DNA from 3 places in the Herbidospora sp. NBRC 101105 genome. Region 2 is predicted to be linked to each of the others. Evidence: riboswitches for the same ligand, from Rfam matches in the RefSeq annotation. Region 2 holds a riboswitch; each other region holds the start of a gene.
What was found. A riboswitch is a leader RNA that binds a small molecule or an ion and turns the genes downstream of it on or off. The one in region 2 is predicted to bind thiamine pyrophosphate.
Positions count from the first base shown of each region.

Region 1: another riboswitch for thiamine pyrophosphate. It lies ahead of QSK34_RS22990 (purine-cytosine permease family protein); the one in region 2 lies ahead of thiO (glycine oxidase ThiO).
Region 3: another riboswitch for thiamine pyrophosphate. It lies ahead of tenA (thiaminase II); the one in region 2 lies ahead of thiO (glycine oxidase ThiO).

Region 1 is NZ_BSSX01000005.1:504,924-508,191, forward strand. Features, by position in the region: gene QSK34_RS22985 (hypothetical protein) at 1-118, shown strand, start outside; gene QSK34_RS22990 (purine-cytosine permease family protein) at 83-1,450, opposite strand; TPP riboswitch at 1,442-1,553, opposite strand; gene QSK34_RS22995 (hypothetical protein) at 1,626-2,084, opposite strand; gene QSK34_RS23000 (ThuA domain-containing protein) at 2,157-3,268, opposite strand, start outside.
Region 2 is NZ_BSSX01000001.1:658,083-661,350, reverse strand. Features, by position in the region: gene thiE (thiamine phosphate synthase) at 1-201, opposite strand, end outside; gene QSK34_RS03025 (Rv2175c family DNA-binding protein) at 226-600, opposite strand; gene QSK34_RS03020 (NAD(P)/FAD-dependent oxidoreductase) at 644-1,813, opposite strand; TPP riboswitch at 1,938-2,052, shown strand; gene thiO (glycine oxidase ThiO) at 2,042-3,088, shown strand; gene thiS (sulfur carrier protein ThiS) at 3,089-3,268, shown strand, end outside.
Region 3 is NZ_BSSX01000001.1:1,947,021-1,950,288, forward strand. Features, by position in the region: gene QSK34_RS08595 (ATP-binding protein) at 1-1,139, shown strand, start outside; TPP riboswitch at 1,176-1,286, shown strand; gene tenA (thiaminase II) at 1,282-1,968, shown strand; gene QSK34_RS08605 (DUF6010 family protein) at 1,914-2,345, opposite strand; gene QSK34_RS08610 (GlxA family transcriptional regulator) at 2,466-3,268, shown strand, end outside.

The DNA.
Region 1 (3,268 bases), on a different contig from region 2:
CGCGGCCGTGGCCAACCCGCCCAAGCGTGAGAACCCGCTGAAGTCGGTGCTGTTCATGGTCGTGTTGTCGACCGTGATCGCCTCAGCCGCGGCGGTGGCCTTCACCCGCATCAGATAGACGACGTGGCCGGGCGCCGCGTGAGGCTCCGATCGCCAGCGTGACCAGCGCGGCGACCAGGAAGGAGCCGAGCGCGGCGCTCATCCACGGCGCGGGGGTGAACCCGACGGCCTCCCGGGCCGACGTCCAGATCGCCTCCCACCAGCCGATGTCGGGCAGCGCCCCGAGCATCCACCAGGTGGCGAACCCGAGCAGCCACGGCACCGTCATCGACCACCGCGACGGCGCGTGGTCGGAGGTGTCCCAGCCGCGCGAACCGCCGAGCAGGAAGTAGTCGACCACCAGCACGGCGAACATCGGCACGAACACCGCCCCGATGATCCCCAGGAACGCCGAGTACGTGTCCGCGCTCACGAAGATCGCCAGCAGCGTGACCAGCACCCCGATGATCAGGGACAGCACCCGCCGGTCGACCCTCGGCAGCAGGTTCTGCAGCGACATCGTCACCGAGTAGACGTTCACGAACGACTGGTCGGTCTCGCGCAGCACCAGGATCCCGAAGAAGACCGCCCCGAGCGACGCGGTGACGAACGGGTCCCACACCTTGTTCGTGTCGTTCCCGACCAGCGCCAGCGCCGCGATGCCCAGCGCCAGGCAGGCCACCTGGGCGATCGTGTAACCGCCGACCACCCCGCCGAACGCCGCCCGCGAGCTCTTCGAGAAGCGCGAGAAGTCGGCCGCCAGCGGCACCCACGACACGCTCAGCGCGATGACGTAGTCGACGGCCGGCGTGAACGCCTCCCACGACCCGGCTCCCAGCGAGGGCCCGCGGGAGATCAGCTCGTACGCGAAATAGATCATCGCCAGGACCACGCCGACGGTGACGTACCTGCGCAGGATGCGCACCGCCCCCAGCGGCTTGATCGTGAGCGCCGTGGTGATCACCCCGGCGACGACCACCCAGACCGCGTAGTGCACGGTGACGCCGAACTGGCCCGCGATGGCCTGGGCGCCCTGGGCGATGACCCAGAGCTCGAAGGCCCCCCAGCCCAGCATCTGGATGATGTTCAGCACGCTCGGGAGATAGGAGAGTCTCGCCCCGAAAAGCCCTCTGAGCAGCATCATCGCCGGAGCGCCCGTCTGGGTGCCCGGGATGGCCGACAGGCCGACCATGGCCGTGCCGATGAGACTGCCCGCCACCGCGGCCGTCAGGGCCGCGACGAAGCTCAGCGGACGGTCGCCGAGAGGGTTGACGAGTGCGATCGCTCCTGAGAACCCGAGCAGTGACACTCCGAGGTTGGCCCACAGGGCACCCTGGTCGAGCAGGCCGAGCGTCTTCGGCGGAGCCTCGTCGAGGGTGAGTGGTGCTTCGGAGTCGACGACGGCAGTCATCACACACGCTCCCTACGCCGGCATTACCCGGACAGGTTCATGCGGTCGGCGACGCTGGTCGCCCTCTCAGCCCGGTTACGCCCGAGCTCCCGCGGTTCTTAGGTTGTCGCAAACCGGGATCAACCCCGGTTCGCTCCCACATGATGCATCATGAGCCCCACTTCGACCACCCCCGTCACTCGTCGCCGTGGTCGGTCGCCGCTCCCGATGTCCGCGAGCGGGCCAGCTCAGTGAGCTGGTTCAGGTCCAGTCCGTCGCAGGTGAGCTCCGCCGAGGCGAGCGTGGCGCGGATGACGGGATCGGCCGGTCCCGGCACGGCCACCGTCGCGGTCTGCATCGCCGCCCAGTCGCGGATCTCGTCGATCGACGGCTGCGGCAGCTCCCGCGAGTACTGGACGATCAGGGCGTTGTCCCGCACGATCAGGTGCTCCAGGCTGCCGCCAGTGGGCACATCCGGGTCGGCCGGGGCGTAGAACGACCGGTCGGGGTGGCGCCACTCGGTGTCGCCGGGCCCGGCCAGGGACGTACGCGGGCCCGATTCACAAATGACCGCCCCCGGTGAGGATTCGGCCGGGGCGCCGCACGCGGCGCACAGGACGAGCGCGGCCACGGGCGCCATGAGACGGCGGAGCATCGGTTCACTCCATGCTTGGTGCGAGGCCGGTGGCCCGAGGAACTCGGGCCACCGGCGGTGAGACGGGACGGGTCAGTTGACCCGCAGGACCGCCGAACGCGAGACGATCGCGCCGGTCGGGTCCGAGGCGCGGACCCGGTACTCCGAGCCGGCCAGTTCCGGCGTCGCGGTCACGGCGATCGCGAACGAGGTCTGGCCGGGCACGTCGGCCCAGTCGGCCGCGCCCGGCGCCTTGACCTGCCACTGGTAGGCGACGTTCTGGCCTTCGGCGGGCGCGGCGAAGACCGCGTCGTCACCGGCCCGGTGGGTGGCCGGCACCGGCTCCGACTGGAACCGCAGGACGACGGCGTCGTCGGCGAGCACCTTCATCCACTCGGCGAGCTCCTTGGCCCGCTCGCGGATCGGGGTGTTGTCCGGGCCGGGCAGGTTGGCCTTGACCTCCCGGCGCACGACCTTGGCCTGCTCCATGGCCTTGACGTAGTCCTTGATCAGGTACGCGTTGTACGACGCGTCGATCGCGCCGTTCAGCGTGGCGGCCAGACCGGCGTCGACCGAACCGTCGGCCACGCCGGCGGCGACCAGCCCGCGCATCTCGAGGTGGGTGGAGCAGTTGCCGGAGGACTGCCCGGCGGCCCACTTGATGCCCTCCAGGATGTTCTTCTGGAAGATCGGGTCGGCGGTGTTCTGCCAGTTGTGCAGCAGCGCCTGGGTGAAGGAACGCCCGCCGTCGTAGTTGGTGCACCACGAGATCGGGTGGTCGGCGCCCTCGATTCGGCCGGCGCTGTTGCCGATGCCGTTCACGTAGGTCGACTCGGTCAGCGTCTGCAGGACGTGCACCTTCTCGCGGGGAAGGAAGCCCCGCCAGTTGTAGAGCTCGTCCATGACCGTCATCTTCTTGGCGAAGTGGCGGGTGGCCGGGTGGGTGTCGTCCTCGGTGACCAGTTCGCCGATGACGCAGCCGCCGCAGGTGTTCTGGATGCCGCCGGCGTTGGAGCCGTGGTTGTCGAACTCGCCGCCGACCAGGTTCTTGTACCAGTCCCAGTTGTGCATGGAGTCGGTGGCGCCGTGGATGGCCACGAAGCCGCCGCCGTTGCGGATGTAGGTCTGCAGCGCGGCCTGCTCGTCGACCGTGGCCCCGGGGGTCGTCGTCGAGGGCCGGTTGGTGACGAACACGTCGTTGCCGA
Region 2 (3,268 bases):
CCGGTCACAGGCCGCGCGGAACACCTCGAGCAGGGAGAGCTCCTCCCGGGCCTCCAGGCCCTTCTCCCGGAGCTGGACGATGTCCACCCCGCCGGAGAGCGCCGCGTCGAGGAACTCGACCAGGTCGCCGCGCTCCCGGCGGCCGTCGGTGCACAGATAGAGGCGTGAGTCGGCGAGTCTGCGCCGGGAGGAGTCGGTCACCCGACCCACGATGTCATGGGACGGCTAGAACCCGAGCGCCTGGGCCCTGCGCTTCACCTCGGTGTGGCGGCCGGCCTTGATGGCGTCGATCGGGGCGCCGGGCAGCGACTCGTCGGGGGTGAACAACCACCGGATCGACTCGACCTCGCTGTAGCCCGCGTCGGCGAGCACGGTCAGCGTGCCGGGGAGGCCCTTGATGACGTCGTCTCCGGCGATGAAGACCGCCGGGATCTGGGGCTCGCCACCGCCTCTGCGGGCGCCCACGAGCTTCTTGTCCTTGATGAGCTGCTTCGCCCTGCCGATGCTGAGCTGGAGCTTCTTCGCGACTTCCGAGAGAGGGAGCCACTCCCCCACGAGCTGGTCGGTGTCTCGGTCGATCTGCGCAACTGTAAGCGTCACGAATCCACCATTACCACACGTCCGCCACCATGAAACACCCGGTTTACGCCACGGTGCAGTCTCGAAGGGTAACGCTTGGGTCGGCGAGGCGGGCGGCGTCGAGCCTTTGCCGTCCTTCGACGAGACGTCGGCCTTGCACCAGATCGCGCGGTCTGTCGACGGTGAGGATCGCGGTCAGCCGGTGGTCGTGGGTGAGCCAGCAGGCGGCCCACTTGGCGTCGGTCTCGGGGTCGCCGCGCAGCACCAGGCGGGCGCCGTGGTGGTGGCCGGCGTACTGGACCATGCGGCCGAACTGCTCGGACCAGAAGTAGGGCACCGGGTCGTAGACGGCGTTCTCGCCCATCAGGGTCGCGGCGGCGACGTCGGGGGCGCCCAGGGCGGTGTCCCAGTGTTCGACGCGCATGCGGCGGCCGAAGCGGCGGCTGTACCAGTTGGCGCAGTCGCCGACGGCGACGACGTTGGGCACGAAGCTGCGCAGGTGCTCGTCGACCAGGACGCCGTTGTCGAGCTCCACGCCGGAGCCGTCGAGCCAGGCGACGTTGGGGCGCACGCCCACGCCGGTGACCACGACGTCGGCCTCGATGCGGCCGCCGTCCATCAGGGTCAGGCCGTCGGGGTCGACGGTTCCCACGGGGGCGTCGAGGACGAGCTCGACGCCGGCCTCGGCGTACCAGGGGATCATGAAGCGGCCGATCGGCAGCGCCGCCGCGACCGGGGCGTCGGCGGCCTCGACGACCGTGACGCGGCAGCCCGCGCGGGCCGCCGCCGTGGCCACCTCGGCGCCGATCCAGCCCGCGCCGACGACGGCCACGCGGGCGCCCTCGACCAGCGTCTCGCGCAGGGCCAGGGCGTCGTCGATGGTGCGCAGGACGTGCTGGTGGCCCTCGCCGCGCAGCCGGACGGGCGTGGCGCCGGTCGCGACGACCAGGCCGTCGAAGGCGAGTTCGCCGTCGGTGGTCGACAGGACGCCGTCGTGGAGGCCCTTGGCGGCGGTGCCGAGCATGAGGCGGACGTCGAGCGCCTCCAGGTCGGAGTCGACCACCGTGGAGTCGGCGTCGCCGAGGAGGACCGCCTTCGACAGGGGCGGGCGGTCGTAGGGGCGATGGGGTTCCTCGCCGATGAGGGTGATCCGGCCCTGGTACCCGTGGGCCCGCAAAGCCTCGACACTCCGGACACCGGCCAGGCCGGCGCCCACCACCACGACGTGATCCACGAGTAGACCCTAGATTGCCGACGGGCCCACCCGCCAATGGAGATTCGGTAACGAATTGAGTAAGTAGCTCGCACAGCGCGGCTATTCCGTGTTGTGCGAATCAGATCAATTCGCATTACTCTGGACAAAGACGCGCGGGAGTCCGGCTGACCGGGCTGAGAGGGGAACTCCACAGGTTCCCGACCGCTATCGAACCTGATCCGGATCATGCCGGCGAAGGGAGCGCGGATGAACGCTTCAGACGTGTTCGTGATCGGCGGCGGCATCGCCGGCCTGTCGATCGCCTGGCGGGCCGCCACGCGGGGCCTCACCGTCACCCTGGCCGACCCCGACCCGGGGTCGCAGGCGACCCGTGCCTCCGCCGGCATGCTGGCGCCCGTCAGCGAGGTCACCTACACCGAGGAGCCGCTGCTGCGGCTCGGCCTCGCCTCGCTCGAACGCTGGCCCGCCTTCGCGGGCGAGCTGGAGGCCGCCGGCGGGATCCCCGTCGACCTGCGCGGCGACGGGACCGTCGAGGTCGCCTACGACGCCGACGACCTGGCCCAGCTCGACGAGCTGGCCGCGTTCGAGGAGAAGCTCGGGCTGCGCGTGGAGCGGCTGACCGGGCGGCAGTGCCGCCAGGCCGAGCCGATGCTCTCGCCCAACGTCCGGGGCGGCCTGCTGGCCCGCGACGACCTGTGGGTGAACCCGCGGCGGGTGGCCCAGGCGCTGCAGCAGGCGTTCCAGAACGCGGGCGGCCGGCTCGTCAGGGAGCGCGTCACCACGCTGGAGGGCCTGCCGGCCGACCACGTCGTGGTCGCGGCCGGGGCCTGGTCGCCGAGCCTCCTGCCCGGCCTGCCGATCCGGCCGGTCAAGGGGCAGATCCTGCGGCTGCGCGGCCCGCGCGGCCTCCTGGGCACGTGTGTACGCGGCACGGTCCGCGGCTCCGAGGTCTACCTGGTCCCCCGCGACGACGGCGAGATCGTGGTCGGCGCGACGATGGAGGAACTCGGGTTCGACACCCGGGTGACCGCCGGCGGGGTCTACGAGCTGCTGCGGGACGCCCGCGAGATCGTGCCGGGCATCACCGAGCTCGAACTGGCCGAGACGTTCGCCGGGCTGCGGCCCGGCACCCCCGACAACCTCCCCTACGTCGGCAGGCACGGCGACGTGTGGGTGGCGGCCGGTCACCACCGGGCGGGCGTGCTGCTCGCCCCGCTGACGGCCGACGCCGTCGTGGCCGGCCTCTTCGGCGAAGCCGATCTCATGCCCGAATGCACTCCGGCGAGGATCTAGATGCGCATCACCATCAACGGCGACCCCCACGACCTCGACGACGGGGCGACGGTCACGAAAGCCGTGCACAGACTGACGGCCCAGGCCACCGGGATCGCGGTGGCCGTCAACGACGAGGTGGTCAGCCGGGGCGCCTGGGACGCGACCGTGCTGGCCGACGGCGACCGGGTCGAAGTGCTC
Region 3 (3,268 bases), 1.3 Mb from region 2:
CCGCGCGCGTGTGGGCGAGCGCGGCGGCGGCGCACGACCGGGTCGCGCCGGGGGCCGGGCCGAGGCTGGAGGCGGCGGTCGGGCTGATGCGCGGCCTGGCGGTGACCGGCGGCGAGGGCCTGGTGGCGGCGCGGGAGCATCGGGCGGCGGCGGTCGAGGCGGCCGAGGAGCTGGGTGACGCCGAACTGGTGGCGCGGGTGATCGGCGCCTACGACGTACCGGCGATCTGGACGCGGTCCGACGACCCGGCGCAGGCCGCGCGGGTGGTCGGCGCGGCGGCGCGCACGCTCGACCGGCTGGCGGCCGGGGCGGCGCCGGCGACGCGGGCGCGGCTGCTGGCCACGATCGCGGTGGAGTCGCGGGGCGGGGGGTCGGGGCGGGCACGCGCGGCGGCGGCCGAGGCGGTGGAGATCGCGCGCGGGCTGGAGGACCCGGTGCTGCTGGTGTTCGCGCTGAACGGCGCCTACATGCAGGAGTTCGGGCGCACCGGCCTGTCGGGGCGGCGGGCCCGGATCGGGGCCGAGATCGTCGAGGTGGCGGCCCGCCACGGTCTGGCGAACTACGAGATCCTCGGCCGGCTGATCGGTCTGCAGTCGGTGTGCGCGGTCGGCGACTTCGCCGGGGCAGACGGGCAGGCGGCGCGTCTCGACGTGCTGGCGGTGCGGCACGACCGGCCGCTGACGTCGGTGTTCACGGCCTGGTACCGGGCGCTGCGGCGGGCGGAGGATCCGGCGGCGGCGTTCGCGGCCAAGGAGGCGGCCTACCGGGAGGCGGCCGGGCTGCTGGAGGGCGCGGGGATGCCCGGGTTGAGCGAGGGGTTGCCGGCGCTGGCGTCGTTGTGCCTGCGGCTCCGGCACGGCCGTGCGCCCGAGCCGGCCGATCCGGGGGTGTACGGCCCGTTCGAGCCGTGGGTGCGTCCGGTTCTGCGGCCGGACGCCGATCTGGGCGCGGTGCCCGATCCGCCGGGCGACCTGCTGGCCGAGGCGTTGTGGACGTTGCTGGCGACGGCCGCCCGCGCGCGGGGCGACGGCGTCGTGTTCGATCGGGCGCGGGAGGCGTTGCGGCCGGCGGCGGGGGAGCTGGCGGGGGCGGGGAGTGGTCTGGTGAGCCTGGGGTGGGTGAGGGACGTCATCGGCTGACCCTCTTTGCGGCGGGCGGCGTGTCGGTTAGGTTGATCATGACATCGCGGGAGCCCGGCGTACCGGGCTGAGAGTGCGGCTGGACGGCCGCAGACCGCTTGAACCTGACCGGGTCATGCCGGCGTAGGGAGAAGGTCTCACCATGACGTATCAGCCGACGTCCCTCACCACGTTCAGCGACGGGTTGTGGGACGCCGTCGACCCCGTCTACCAGGCGATCCTCCGTCATCCGTTCATCACCGGGCTCGTCGACGGGACGCTGCCCAGGGAGGCGTTCCGGCACTTCGTCGTCCAGGACTCCCACTATCTGCGCGACTACGCCCGCGCGCTGGCGGTGTGCGCGGCCAGGGCGCCCGACGAGGAGGTCACCCGCGCGTTCGCCGGCGACGCGGTGGGGGCGATCGCGGCCGAGCGGGAGATGCACGCCGCGTTCATGGCCGACCTGGGCGGGTCGGCCGAGGAGGCGGCGGCCCAGCCGGTGGGGCCGACGACGCGGGCGTACACGAGTTACGTGCTGGCCACGGTGTACGGCGGTTCGTTCCTCGACGGGCTGGCGGCGGTGCTGCCGTGTTACTGGATCTACGCGCGGGTGGGGGCCGACCTGCTGGCGCGCTCGTCGCCCGACCCCCTGTACCGGCGGTGGATCGCGGCGTACGGGAACGAGGAGTTCCAGGAGACCGTGCGCCGGGTGGTGGCGCTGACCGACCGGCTGGGCGCGGAGGCGACCGGGGCGCAGCGGGCGCGGGCGGCGGAGCACTTCGTGGCGACGGCCCGTTACGAGTGGATGTTCTGGGACGCGGCCTGGCGGCGGGAGTCCTGGCCCCTGTGACGCCACAGGCGGGTGATCGACGGCCCGCCCGCCAAGCACCACACCGCGATGACGGGGTCGCACAGGGCGCAGCCGAAGCTGGAGTCGGCGAAGAAGGGGATGATCGGCGCGCCCTGGAGGTGGTGGACGACGTCCCAGGCGGTGTGCAGCAACCAGCCGATCCCGATCCAGTTCCAGTTCGTCAGGCCCCGGTAGGCGACGTAGGTCATGACGGCGGGCATCAGGAACTCGGCGTAGCCGAGCCCGCCGCCACCCAGGTAGGCGGCGCCCGCGCCGGCGACGAGCACGGCGTTGACCGGGCGGCGGTGCGGTTCGGGGATCAGCGACAGCAGGGCGGCGCAGATCAGCCCGATGACGATCGGCATGACGACGGCCATGTGGGGTTCCGTTCTCGGCGGTTTCTGGGTGGCAGCGCCACGGTAGGGCGGCCGGGCGGGGCCGCCCCAGGGGGTGAACGGACAATCAGCGCCGGGTTCCCGCCGCACTAGCGTGGGGGAATGCACACGGTGGCGGTCCTGGCGCTGGACCATGTGGTGGCGGCCGATCTGGCGACGCCGGTGGAGGTGTTCGGGCGGGTCCGGCTGGCCGACGGGAGCCGCCCCTACCGGGTGGTGGTCTGCGCCCCCGCCCCGCAGGTGGCCGGGGAGGCCTTCGCCATCGTCGCGCCGCACGACCTGTCGGCGCTGCGGGAGGCGGGCACGGTCGTCGTCCCGGGATGTTCGGAAGGCGCGCCCCCGCCGCCTGCGGAGGTGCTCGACGCGTTGCGCGCGGCGGCGGCCGCCGGAACCCGGATCGTGTCGATCTGCGCGGGCGCCTTCACCCTAGCGGCGGCCGGGCTGCTCGACGGGCTGCGCGCCACCACCCACTGGGCCGCCGCCGGCCTGCTGGCCCGGTCGTTCCCCGAGGTGGAGGTGGACCCCGGCGTCCTGTACGTCGACAACGGCCAGATCCTCACCTCGGCCGGGGCCGCCGCCGGGCTCGACCTGTGCCTGCACCTGGTCCGGCGCGACTTCGGGTCGGCGGTGGCGGCGGCGACGGCGCGGTTGTCGGTGGTGCCGCTGGAACGGGAGGGCGGGCAGGCGCAGTTCGTCCCGCACGCCCCGCCGGCCGTGCCGCGCGGGTCGTCGCTGGAGCCGGTGCTGGCGTGGATCGAGGAGAACCTCGACGGGGAGGTGACGCTGGCGCGGCTGGCGCGCCGGGCCGGGATGGGGGAGCGGACCTTCAGCCGGCGCTTCCGCGAGCAGACGGGGACGACCCCGCTGCAGTGGCTGCTGCTGGCCCGGGTGCGGCGGGCCCAGCT